Ramlibacter pinisoli: one gene and its partners. The protein of the gene in region 2 interacts with the protein of the main gene of each other region in a pairwise test. Links are inferred from orthologs where the notes say so. Each region holds a gene or a part of one and is shown on either strand. Other genes may lie near its edges.

Evidence for each region.
Region 1: the proteins of ndk (region 2) and GON04_RS24235 interact in binary tests that used the Escherichia coli proteins (3 or more experiments, as listed by UniProt). The link is inferred for Ramlibacter pinisoli from one-to-one orthologs.
Region 3: the proteins of ndk (region 2) and GON04_RS14495 interact in binary tests that used the Escherichia coli proteins (3 or more experiments, as listed by UniProt). The link is inferred for Ramlibacter pinisoli from one-to-one orthologs.

The regions. Positions count from the first base shown.
Region 1 is NZ_WSEL01000009.1:2,055,270-2,059,241, reverse strand. The notes cover bases 690-3,397. They hold GON04_RS24235 (5-formyltetrahydrofolate cyclo-ligase), read left to right. Parts: upstream 690-1,603; coding sequence 1,604-2,191; downstream 2,192-3,397. Other genes in these bases: GON04_RS24225 (DUF2917 domain-containing protein), read left to right, coding at 3,308-3,397; GON04_RS24230 (LysR substrate-binding domain-containing protein), read right to left, coding at 2,207-3,190; GON04_RS24240 (lytic transglycosylase domain-containing protein), read right to left, coding at 690-1,594. Outside these bases: more of GON04_RS24240, read right to left, coding at 1-689; more of GON04_RS24225, read left to right, coding at 3,398-3,763. UniProt on the Escherichia coli protein: Involved in the removal of 5-formyltetrahydrofolate.
Region 2 is NZ_WSEL01000003.1:131,226-135,478, forward strand. Bases 886-3,874 are described here. They hold ndk (nucleoside-diphosphate kinase), read right to left. Parts: upstream 2,599-3,874; coding sequence 2,173-2,598; downstream 886-2,172. Other genes in these bases: pilW (type IV pilus biogenesis/stability protein PilW), read right to left, coding at 886-1,011; rlmN (dual-specificity RNA methyltransferase RlmN), read right to left, coding at 1,017-2,153; GON04_RS01830 (pseudouridine synthase), read right to left, coding at 2,729-3,874. Outside these bases: GON04_RS01810 (helix-turn-helix domain-containing protein), read right to left, coding at 1-197; more of pilW, read right to left, coding at 190-885; more of GON04_RS01830, read right to left, coding at 3,875-4,222; SMC-Scp complex subunit ScpB, read right to left, coding at 4,219-4,253. UniProt on the Escherichia coli protein: Major role in the synthesis of nucleoside triphosphates other than ATP. The ATP gamma phosphate is transferred to the NDP beta phosphate via a ping-pong mechanism, using a phosphorylated active-site intermediate.
Region 3 is NZ_WSEL01000007.1:77,437-81,614, reverse strand. The notes cover bases 605-3,518. They hold GON04_RS14495 (uracil-DNA glycosylase), read right to left. Parts: upstream 2,483-3,518; coding sequence 1,727-2,482; downstream 605-1,726. Other genes in these bases: trpD (anthranilate phosphoribosyltransferase), read right to left, coding at 3,284-3,518; trpC (indole-3-glycerol phosphate synthase TrpC), read right to left, coding at 2,487-3,278; GON04_RS14500 (patatin-like phospholipase family protein), read left to right, coding at 605-1,730. Outside these bases: more of GON04_RS14500, read left to right, coding at 603-604; more of trpD, read right to left, coding at 3,519-4,178. UniProt on the Escherichia coli protein: Excises uracil residues from the DNA which can arise as a result of misincorporation of dUMP residues by DNA polymerase or due to deamination of cytosine.

The DNA of each region.
Region 1 (3,972 bases), on a different replicon or contig from region 2:
TCAGCCCCGAGGCACCGACACTGGAGCGGGCGTCCATCACGAAGCGGCTCTCCTGGCGGATCAGGCCGTAGACGAAGGCCGGGTCGAGGTTGATGTCGAGGCTGCGGCGCACCACCTGCTCACGGAAGGGCAGCGGGAAGCGCTGCTCGATGTCGACCTCGCCCTTGGTGCGCTCGCTGGTGTTGATGCAGCGGTCCCAGACTTCGCGCTCGCAGGCGACCTGGGCGGCGGCCAGCAGCTCGCGGTCGGCCATGCCGCCGGGCCGGGCCAGGTTGGTGCCGTAGTTCCATTCGCGCACGCCCTCGCCGCGCAGGCCGAGCGCGATGGCGTACAGGCCGCGGGCCAGGCTGGGGTCCTGGCGGGCGGCCTCCTTCTCCTCGGCCGTGGGCGGTGCCGGGCGCGCCGGCGGCGTCACCCGCTGCCCCAGTTCCTCCAGTGCCAGCATCTCGTAGAAGCCGCGCGTGGGCGAGGCCAGCGCCTCCAGCAGCTTCTGCGCCTCGGCCCGCTGGGCCTCGTGGCCGCCGGCCAGCAGGGCGCGCGCCTTCCAGTACTGCCAGGCCGGGTCGCGGCGTGCCTCGTCGCTCATGGCGTCGATGGCGGCGGTCAGCGTGGGCCACTGCGGCGTGCGGCCCGCGCGCAGGGCGGCGCGCGCCTTCCAGGCCAGCATGTCGTCGGTCAGGTCGCTGTCGCGGGTGACCTTGGCGTAGAGCGCCAGCGCGTCGTCGTCCAGCTTCTGCGCCGCCTGGCGGCCGAGCACGCCCCAGATCCAGTTGCGTTCCTCGAGCTTGAGCTGCGGGCCCCACTTGGACTCGAGCAGCGCGGCCGCGTTGTCGGGGTCGGTGGTGGCCATCCGGATGAGCGCCAGGCCGATCAGCTCGCGCCGCACCCGCGAGCTGGCGGTCGCGCGGCTGGTGAGGAAGCGGGCCGGGCTGGCGTTCAGCTCGGCCAGCAGCGGCATGGCCTCGGCCGAGGCCAGCTCGACCGCCGCGGCCACCATCTTCGGCCGGTTGGCCTCCATCGCCAGCCGGGCCTTGCGCCAGGCGTCGGCGGTGCTCATCCGGTTGCGGCCGCTGGTCTCGGTGAGGAAGCGGCTGGCGGCCAGGGTGCAGGCGTCGTCGTCGCCGCGCTGGGCGAACCAGATCCGGCGCACCTCGTCGGCCAGGGTCGGCGGCGCCGCCGGCCCCTCGACCAGGTGGCGCACCAGTGCGGCATAGCAGCGCACCTGGCCGTCATCGTTCATGCGAAAGCGCGGGTGCTCGTCGGCGAAGGTGGTCCAGTCGCGCCGCTGGCCCAGCAGCAGCAGCCAGTCGTTGCGCAGCCGGTCTTCCTGGTAGGTCCCGGCGTAGCGGCCGAGGAAATCCTGCACTTCCTGGGTGCTGGCGGTGTCGAGGCGGGCGCGCAGTTCCCAGTAGGCGGCCCAGGGTTCCAGCACGTGGCCGCGCGCCAGCGGCAGCAGCTGGCTCAGCCGTGCCTTGTTGCCCTGGCGGAACGCCTGGGCCATCTCGAGGAGGGTGTCGTCGCCCCGGTTCTGAGCCTGCGCCACGGTTGCGGCAAACCCCACGGCGATCAGTGCCAGAATCGTTCGAAACTTCATCGGTGGATTATGGACAAGCCGGAGGACAAGAACGCCCTGCGCAAGCGCCTGGTCGAGGAGCGGCTGGCGCTGCCGGACCGCCAGCGGCGGTCCGACCTGCTGCAGCGCGTGATGCGCATCTGGCTGGTGGGCCGCCCCGATGCCGCCATTGGGGCGTACTGGCCGATCAAGGGCGAATTCGACCCCCTGCCGGCGCTGCACCGCTGGAAGGAAGACGGCGAATTGCAGGGCGAACCGCAGTTGCGCCGGATCGGCTTGCCTGTGGTGGACAAGCTGCACAAGACGCTCAAATTCCACGCCTGGTTCCCGGGCTGCCCGATGGAGGAGGACGCCTACGGCATCCCCAAGCCCAAGGACACCGAGGTCATCGTGCCCACCCTGCTGTTCGTGCCCTGCGTCGGCTACGGCGCCGGCGGCTACCGGCTGGGCTACGGCGGCGGCTTCTACGACCGCACGCTGTCCAAGCTGGAGCCGCGCCCGTTCACGGTCGGCCTGGGCTTCACCACCGGTTTCCTCGACGATTTCGAGGCCGAGCCGCACGACGTGCCGCTGGACGCCATCCTCAACGACAACGGCGTGGTCTGGCCGATCGGTTGAGCCCGGCGGCGCCGCTCAGTCGATGTCGTCGACGGTGTCGGGGTCCGGCACCTCGCCGATGGTCTGGCGTGTCGACCGGGCCTGCAACTGCAGCCAGTCGCAAAAGCCGGTGATCTCGGGGCGGTGGGCGCCGCGCGGACCGACGATGAGCCAGTAGGCCATGGGCGAATCGATGCGCAGCCGCGGCAGCGGCTCGATCAGGTCGCCGTTGGCCAGGCTCTCGGCCACCATCGGCAGCCGGGCCAGCACCACGCCCTGGCCCGTCAGGGCGGCCTGCACCATCTGGTAGGCGTAGTTGAAGTACAGCCAGCGCTTGGGCTGCAGGCGCGTGAGCTGGTGGCCGTCGAGCCAGCGGCGCCAGGTCAGCCACTCCAGGTGCGAGCGGTTGGCGTCGCCGGCCTCGATGAACGCGAACTGCGCCAGGTCGGCCGGCTTGTGCACGGCGCTGCCGCTCTTGAGCAGCCAGGGGCTGGCCACCGGTGTCAGCTGCTCGCCGAACAGCCGCACCGACTTGGGCGGCATGTTGGCCGCCGGCCCGTAGCGCAGCGCCAGGTCGACGTCGGCCAGCTCCAGGTCCAGGCTGGTGTCGGTGGCGTCGATGCGGATGTCGATGTCGGGGTGGTCGCGCTGGAACTGCTCCAGCCGCGGGATCAGCCACATCGAGGCGAACGAGGCGAAGGTGGTGATGGACACGCTCTTGCGGCCGGCGCTCTGGCGGATCTGGCGCACCGCGGCGTCGATGCGCGGCAGCCCGTTGTTCACCGCCAGCAGCAGCTGGCTGCCGGCGGTGGTGAGTTCCACCGCCCGCGTGTGCCGCAGGAACAGCGACACGCCCACTTCCTCTTCCAGCGACTGGATCTGGCGGCTGACGGCTGACTGCGTGAGCGCCATTTCCTCGGCCGCGGCGCGGAAGTTCAGGTGCCGGGCGACCGCCTCGAAGGCCCGCAGGTAGCCGGCCGACACCGGGCGGGTGCGCAGGTGGGTCTGGGAGTGGAGCATGGGGCGGGCCAGGGATTGATGCGGGATCGGAATGAAAAGCCTAGCTGGATTTCATTGGACCGACAAGCGCGCGGCTCCCATCATTCACTGCCGCCAATGCCAGACCAGGAGATCGCCATGTCCATGACCGCGCTGCTGCATCCGCAACAATCGACCACCCGCCTGAGCGGCACCTGGAAGCTGGCGCAGGGCCGTGCGACCACGCTGCGCCCGCGCGAGGACGGCGTGCTGCGCGTCGCCCACGGGCGGGTCTGGCTCACGTTCGACGGCCCGCACGCCGGGCCCGCCAACGATTTCGGCGACCGCGTGCTGGGCGCCGGCGACTCCGTGCGGGTGGCGGCCGGCCGCCGGCTGGTGCTGGAGTCGTGCGACGCCGCGCGGCCGGTGTATTTCAGCTGGGACTTCGAGACCGCCCCGCAGCCGGCAGCGGCGCGGGCGGTGGAGCAGTCCTGGAGCGACCTGCGCCTGGCCCTGGCGCTGGGGCTGCGGTCGGCCGGCCGGCTGGCGCGCGCCCTGGTGGCGCTCGGGGCCGGCACGCTGCTGCCGCGGCCGGTGCCCGTGCCGGCCCGCTGACGGGCAGGCGCCAGCGCCTGCTGGCGCTGAAGGCAGGGCAGGTCGGGGCGTCGGCGCAACGCGACGTGGTGCCGGCCGCTAGCCGTTTTTCCTGCGCCGCGCCTATCCTTGGCGGATCGACGACGCCAACGAGACGCGGTGACCTGGATGCTGCTCGGCATGTTCAACTGCCTTCACCTGGCTGCGCCGCGGCGGCCGGATGACATCCA
Region 2 (4,253 bases):
CGGCACACCGCCGACGCCAGCGCCCGCGCGAACACCGCATCGGGCAATTCGTCGTAGCGGTCGCCCTCCAGTGCCTCGAGCTTGCGCACGGGCACCTTGAGCGAAGCCGCCAGCGCCGCCACGTGCAGGCCGGACGCCTCGCGGGCCTGGCGCAACAGGCTGCCCGCGCTGGGGCCGCCCGCTTGCCCCTCAGTCATCGAACGCTCCCTTGTCCAGGAGGGTGACCTCGCGCGATTGCGGGTACCGCTTGCGCAACTGCTCGCCCAGCTGCGCGAGGGCGACCTGGTCGCCGATCTTGCGCTCGACCTTCACGCCCAGCCAGAGCGTCTCGGCGTTGGCCAGCTCGGTGTTGTTCAGGCGCCGGATGTAGAACTGGGCCCGCTGCAGGTCGCCGCGGGCATACAGCAGGTTGGCGAGGTTGTAGCCGATGATGGGATTGCCGGCGTCCAGCTCGTAGGCCTTGGACAGGCTGCGCTCGGCGTCGCCGGGCTTGCCGGCACGCGCCAGGCACAGGCCCTGCGCCATGAGCGTCTTGGCGCGGTCGCCGTAGATGGGGCTGTTCAGCGCCTGCTCGAACGACCGCTGGGCGTCGTCGTAGCGGCGCTGCTGGCACTGCAGCCAGCCCAGGTTGTGCAGGGTGTTGGCGTCGCGCGGGTTGAGCGCCACGGCCCGCCGGAAGCTGTCCTCGGCCTGGCCCATGTCGTTCATTCGCATGTACACCAGGCCGCGCAGGTTGAAGGCGTCGGGGAAGGTGGGATCGGCCAGGATGACCTGCTTGAGCTCGTCGAGCGCGATGCTGGTCTTGCCCTGCTCGAAGTAGCCCACCGCCAGCTCCATCCGGATGCGGGCGCGGCGCCGGTGCTCGGGCTCGTCGGATTCGGTGATCGGGTCGCTGGTCTTGGCCTGCTCGGTGGCCGGGGCGGCACAGCCACCCACCGCGAGCATGCCGGCCAGCAGGCCGGACCAGGACAGGGCCGTGAGCACGACACCGATGGAGCCGAGGCGCTTCATGTGATTCAACCCTCTTTCGCGACGCCGGCAGGGACCTGCCGCAGCATGACCGTGCGCTGCTGGGCGATGCGTTCGCCCACGCGGGTGCGGTCCTTCACGTCGCCGGCGAGTTGCCCGCACGCGGCGTCGATGTCGTCCCCCCTCGTTTTTCGCACGGTGGTGACGATACCAGCATCACTCAGCATTTTCGCGAACGCGACCACCCGGGTGTTGGGCGATCGCGTCAGCCCGGACTGCGGGAACGGGTTGAACGGAATGAGGTTGAACTTGCAGTTGACGCCGCTGGCGCGAACCAGGTCGACCAGCTGGCGCGCGTGCTCCGGCTGGTCGTTGACGCCATCGAGCATGCAGTACTCGAAGGTGATGAAGTCGCGCGGCGCGTGCTCGAGGTAACGGCCGCAGGCGGCCAGCAGCTCGGCCAGCGGGTACTTCCGGTTCAGGGGCACAAGGTTGTCGCGCAGCGGGTCGTTGGGCGCGTGCAGCGACACGGCCAGGGCCACCGGGCAATCCTGCCCGAGGCGGTCGATCATCGGCACCACCCCGGAGGTGGACACGGTGACGCGGCGCCGCGACAGGCCGTAGCCGTGGTCGTCAAGCATGACGCGCAATGCCGGCACCAGCGCGGCGTAGTTCTGGAGCGGCTCGCCCATGCCCATCATCACCACGTTGGAGATGACGCGGTCGGTCGTGCCCAGGTGGCCGCGCAGGAAATGCTCGGCGAACCACAGCTGGGCGAGGATCTCGCCCGTGCTGAGGTTGCGCGAGAAGCCCTGGTGCCCGGTGGAGCAGAAGCGGCAGCCCACCGCGCAGCCGGCTTGGGACGAGACGCACAGCGTGCCGCGGTCGTCCTCGGGGATGAACACGGCCTCGACGGCATTGCCGTCGCCGACATCGAACAGCCACTTGATGGTGCCGTCGGCGGACTCGTGCTGGCTGATGACCGGCAGGCCCTCGATGCGGGCCGCGCCGCGCAGCTTCTCGCGCAGCGACTTCGCCAGGTCGGACATCTGGTCGAACTCGCGCGCACCGCGCTGGTGGATCCAGCGGAACAGCTGGGTCGCCCGGAAGCGCTTTTCGCCCAGCGTTTGGCAGAACGCGGCCAGCCCTTCGAGGTCGAAGTCGAGGAGGTTGGCCGTGGTCATCGCATGGGAGATTCCCGCGTCAGCGGGAATAGACGTTCATGCCGGGGAAGAAGAAGCCGACCTCGACGGCGGCCGTCTCGGGCGCGTCGGAGCCGTGCACCGCGTTGGCGTCGATGCTGTCGGCGAAGTCGGCGCGGATGGTGCCCTTCTCGGCCTTCTTGGGATCGGTGGCGCCCATCAGGTCGCGGTTCTTCAGGATGGCGCTCTCGCCCTCGAGCACCTGGATCATCACCGGGCCGGAGATCATGAAGCTCACCAGGTCGTTGAAGAACGGGCGCGCCTTGTGCACGGCATAGAACTGCTCGGCTTCCTGGCGCGACAGGTGCGCCATGCGGGCAGCCACGACCTTCAGGCCGGCGCCTTCGAAGCGCGCGTAGATCTGGCCGATGACGTTCTTGGCCACCGCGTCGGGCTTGATGATGGAAAGGGTGCGTTCGATCGCCATTGCTGGTTCCTGGAGTCGGTTAGGGAAAAGTGTCGAGGCCCGCGCCGCCCCGATTAGGGGCGCCGCAGGCGGGAAAGTTCGGCAAAGCCCAGGATTTTAACCGGCGGGCCTCATGCCGGCTGGCAAGGCTTCAACGGCCGCCGCGATTGCCTCTGCGGGGGCCTCCACCGCCGCCTCCACCACCGCCGCCGCCTCCCCCACCGCCGCGTCGTTGGCCGCCACCGCCACCGCCGGCGCCGCCACCCTGGCGCTGGCGCATGAAGCTGTCCGCGCCGATGTAGCCGAACGAAGTCTTCATGGGGTCGGGCTGGCCGCCGCCGGAACCGCCACCGCCACCGCCCGCGCGGTCGCCCTTGTTGCGGCGCTGCTGGCCTTGCTGTCCCTGCCCCTGCTGGCCCTGCCCCCTGCCACCCCGGCCGCCGCCAGCACCGCCGCCGCCTCCGCCCGCTCCGCGGGACTGGCCGGCGTCCGGACGCGGGCCGCCGCCGCGGTTGCCGCGCCGGCGGTTGCGCGACTTGCCGTCGCCATGCTCAGCCGGTTCGGCCAGGGACGCGCCGGCCGCTTGCGTCAGCGAGCGGATGTCGCGCTCGTCCAGTTCCATGAAGGCGCCGCGCTTGAGCCCGCGCGGCAGCACCATGGCGCCGTAGCGGATGCGGATCAGGCGGCTGACCGCATGGCCGAGCGCCTCGAACAGGCGGCGCACCTCGCGGTTGCGGCCTTCGGAGATCGTGACGCGGTACCAGTTGTTGGCGCCCTCGCCGCCGCCGTCCTCGACGGATCCGAACTGGGCCTTGCCGTCATCGAGTTCCACGCCCTCGAGCAGGCGCTGCTTCTCCTCGGCCGACAGCGCGCCCAGGACCCGGACGGCGTACTCGCGCTCGAGACCGAAGCGCGGATGCATCAGGCGGTTGGCCAGCTCGCCCGAGCTGGTGAACAGCAGCAGGCCTTCGGTGTTCAGGTCCAGCCGGCCGACCGACTGCCACTTGCCCTGGTACAGCTTGGGCAGCTTGCGGAAGACGGTCGGGCGGTTCTGCGGATCGTCGTGGGTGACGACCTCGCCGGCCGGCTTGTGATAGGCGATCACGCGGGGCGGCGGAGGCGCGATGCGCACCTTGATCGGGCGCCCGTTGACCTTGATCTGGTCGCCGAACTGGATGCGTTGGCCGATGTGGGCAGGCTCGTTGTTGACCGAGATCCGGCCTTCCATGATGAGCTGTTCCATCTCGAGCCGGGACCCGAGGCCGGCCTGCGCCAGCACCTTGTGCAGCTTGGGCGTGTCGGCCTGCGGCGCCAGCACGCGCTTGGCCAGCGCCACCTCGGCGCTCTGCTCGTCGGCGTCGAACTTGCCGGAGACCACGTCCTCGAAGCGGATCGGCTCCGGTGGCGGGCCGCTGGGCTCGCGCCGGACGGGCCGGTCGTCGTGGTCGTCGTCCTCGTCGTCCTCGTGGCCATCGGCGTGGTCCTCGTCCTCGCCCTCGTCGTCGGCGGCCATGCGCTGCTGGTTGCGCGGGGCCTCGGCCACGGGCACGGCGACCGCGGCTGGCTGCTGGACCGGCGCCTGGACGGCCTTGTCCTTCTCGTCGTCGGCGTCCGGGGCAACGCCCTGCAGGTCGGTGGAAGTCATGCGCGTCGGGTCAAGGGCGCCGGCTCGGAAA
Region 3 (4,178 bases), on a different replicon or contig from region 2:
ACGTGACCGATGGTGCCCACGTTCACGTGCGGCTTGGTCCGCTCGAATTTACCTTTTGCCATTTTCTCGCCTTCCGAAAAAAGTCGATCACTTCAACTGGTGCCCTTGGCGGGAATCGGACCCGCGACCTCTCCCTTACCAAGGGAGTGCTCTACCACTGAGCCACAAGGGCGAAATTCTTTTCATGCCCTCTCGGGCAAGCACGCCGGGTGCACCGGACCGAAATGGAGCGGGTGGCGGGAATCGAACCCGCGTCATTAGCTTGGAAGGCTAAGGTTCTACCATTGAACTACACCCGCATCGGGCGCAACTCAGGAGCCCCTGGCGGACCCGCCAGCCATTGCCAGCGGGCGTCCTTCAGCTACTACCACTCGGTCTCTATGCACACTCGCCGACCTCTACAAGGAGGTTGGTGGAGGAGGCTGGATTCGAACCAGCGTAGGCGTAAGCCAACAGATTTACAGTCTGCCCCCTTTAGCCACTCGGGCACCCCTCCGGCGAACCTCGAAATATACCATGTTTCTCGTGCGTGGTCATCTGCGGCGCTAGGCAGCTGTCGGGTTGTCGCACGCCGGCCGCATGGAACTTGCAAGCTGGCGCGCATGCATCACCTCACCCTGGCCCTGCAAGGCGGCGGCTCCCACGGCGCCTTCACCTGGGGCGTCCTGGACACCCTGCTGGCCGACCCCCGCATCACCATCGAAGGCCTGAGCGGCGCCAGCGCCGGCGCCGTCAACGCGGTCGTGCTGGCCAGCGGCTACGCGACCGCCGCCGCCCGTGGCGCCGATCCACGGCAGGGCGGGCGCGACGCCCTGGCCCAGCTGTGGCAGAAGGTGGCCGCCTGGGACGCGCTCGGCTCCTGGCAGCGCCAATGGGCGCGCCTGCTCTGGGGCGGCATGGCACCGGGCCTGGCGCGCGGCGACTGGCTGGCCGGGGCGCTGCGCGGCACGGTCTCGCCCTACCAGAGCAACCCGCTGGGCCTGAACCCGCTGCGCGACCTGCTCACCGAAGCGGTCGATTTCGCCGCCGTTGCCGCCGGCCCGCTGCGGGTGTTCGTGTCGGCCACCCACGTGGCCACCGGCCGGGCGGTGGTGTTCACCGGCCGCCACCTCGACGCCGACGCGGTGCTGGCCTCGGCCTGCCTTCCGCTGCTGTTCAAGGCAGTCGAGATCGGCGGCGAGGCCTACTGGGACGGCGGCTACGCGGCCAATCCGGCGCTCACGCCCCTGATCCAGGACTGCAACAGTGCCGACCTGATGCTGGTGCAGCTCAATCCGCTGCGGGTGGCCGGCACGCCGCAGGCGGCCAGCGACATCGTGGACCGGATCAACGAGATCACCTTCAACGCCAGCCTGCTGACCCAGATGCGCACCATCGAGTTCGTCAACGGCCTGATCGCCCGCGGCGCGCTCGGCGGCAGCGCCTGCCGCACCGTGCGCATGCACCGCATCGACGGCGGCGAGCAGATCCGGGCCTACCCCAGCTCCACCCGCAACTCGACCGACGCCGCCATGATCCACGCGCTGTTCGGCCTGGGCCAGGCGGCGGCGCGGCACTGGCTGGAGCGGCACTACGAGGCCCTGGGCCGGCACGGCACCGTCGACATCCGCGGCGACTACCTCGACGACACCCGCGTGGCCCTGCAGTCGGGCCAGCCCGATGCGGCCCCGCAATGCACCGGCTTCCGGCCCTGGTTCGCCCAGCTGCTGAGCCGGCGGCGCCGGCGCTAGTCGAGCTGGTCGAAGTAGCCGGCCTGGCCGCGCTCGGCCAGCCAGCTGCGCGCCTGCGCGAAATGGCCGCAGCCGAGGAAGGGCACCGGCGGCCGGGACGCCGACAGGGGCGAGGGATGGTTGGCCTGCAGCACCAGCGCCGCCCGCCCGTGCGCGGCCGCGGTGGCCTCGATCAGCCCGGCCTTGACTTGCGCATGCGCGCCCCACAGCAGGTAGGCGCAGGGACTGGCGGTGGCGGCCACCTCGGCCAGCACCGCATCGGTCAGCTCTTCCCAGCCCTTGCGGGCATGGCTGCCGGGGGAACCGTCCTCGACCGTGAGGCTGGCGTTGAGCAGCAACACGCCGTGGCGCGCCCAGCGCAGCAGCGAGCCGCTGGCGGGGAACGGCCGGCCGGCGCCACAGCCCAGCTCCTTGAACAGGTTGCGCAGCGAGGGCGGGGGCCGCACGCCCGGCGCCACCGAGAACGCCAGGCCCTCGGCCTGCCCCGGCCCGTGGTACGGGTCCTGCCCGAGGATGACGGCGTGGACCTGCGCCAGCGGCGTCTCCTCCAGCGCCCGCAGCGGCCGCGGCGGGTAGACCACGGCGCCGGCGGCCAGGCGCTCGCGCAGGTAGGCGCTCAGCCGTTGTCCGCTGTCGCTGGCGAAGAAATCGTCGACCAGCGGCCGCCAGCCCGGCGCCAGCGGTGCGGCCGCCGGGTCCCAGTGCAGCAGCCGCTGCGGCGCGGCGTCAAACGGCAGCGCCGCCTGCGCCACGCGCTCAGCCGCCGAACAGCGCCGCCAGCGCGGCGCCGGGATCGGGCGCGCGCATGAAGGCCTCGCCGACCAGGAAGGCGTGGACGCCGGCGTCGCGCATGCGGCGCACGTCGGCCGGCTGCAGGATGCCCGACTCGGTGACCAGCAGCCGGTCGGCCGGCACCTGGGCCAGCATGCCCAGCGTGGTGTCAAGCGTGACCTCGAAGGTGCGCAGGTTGCGGTTGTTGATGCCGACCAGCGGCGTGCGCAGCTTCAGGGCCCGCTGCAGCTCCTGCGCATCGTGCACTTCGACCAGCACGGCCATGTCGAGGCTGCGCGCGATCGCCTCCAGCTCGGCCATCTGCCCGTCGTCGAGGCAGGCGGCGATGAGCAGGATGCAGTCGGCGCCCATGGCGCGCGACTCGTACACCTGGTAGGGATCGACCAGGAAGTCCTTGCGCAGCACCGGCAGGTCGCAGGAGGCGCGGGCCTGCTTCAGGTAGTCGGGCTGGCCCTGGAAGAACTGCCGATCGGTCAGCACCGACAGGCAGGCCGCGCCGTGCTCGGCATAGGCCTGCGCGATGTCGGCCGGCACGAAGTCGGCCCGCAGCACGCCCTTGCTCGGGCTGGCCTTCTTCACCTCGGCGATGACGGCCGCGCGGCCGGCCGCAATCTTGCTGCGCAGGGCGCCGGCGAAGTCGCGCGTCAGCACGCGGCTCTCGGCGTCGGCGCGGATCGCCTCCAACGGCACCTTCCGGCGCGCCGCCGCGATTTCCTCGCGCTTGACCGCGACGATCTTGTCCAGGATGTCGGCCATGGTCGTCAGCCGCCCAGTTGCCGCGACAGCGCCACCAGCCGCTCCAGCCGGTCCCGCGCCGCCCCCGAGGCCAGCGCTTCGCGGGCCCGGGCGATGCCCTCGCCGATCCCGGTCACCACGTTGGCGGCATACAGGGCCGCGCCGGCATTGAGGACGACGATGTCGCGCGCGGCGCCCGGCTGGTTGTCCAGCACCGACAGCAGCAGCGCCTTGGACTGCTCGGCCGTCTCGACCTTGAGCGCGCGGTTGCTCGCCATTGCCATGCCGAAGTCCTCCGGATGGATCTCGTACTCGCTGACCTGGCCGTCCCGGAGCTCGCCCACCATGGTGGCGGCGCCCAGGCTCACCTCGTCCATGCCGTCGCGTCCGTAGACCACCAGCGCATGCTCGGCGCCCAGGCGTTGCAGCGCCCGCACCTGGATGCCCACCAGGTCGGGGTGGAACACGCCCATCAGGATGTTGGGGGCGCTGGCCGGGTTGGTGAGCGGACCCAGGATGTTGAAGATGGTGCGCACGCCCAGCTCCTTGCGCACCGGCGCCACGTTCTTCATGGCGGGGTGGTGGTTGGGCGCGAACATGAAGCCGATGCCGACCTCCTGCACGCAGCGGGCGATGGCCTCGGGCGCCAGGTTGATGTTCAGGCCCAGGCTCTCCAGCACGTCGGCGCTGCCCGACTTGCTGCTGACGCTGCGCCCGCCGTGCTTGCTCACCTTGGCGCCGGCCGCCGCCGCCACGAACATCGAGCAGGTCGAGATGTTGAAGGTGTGCGAGCCGTCGCCGCCGGTGCCCACGATGTCCACCAGGTGCGTCTTGTCGGCGATGTGGACCTTGGTCGAGAACTCGCGCATCACCTCGGCGGCGGCGGTGATCTCGCCGATGGTCTCCTTCTTGACGCGCAGG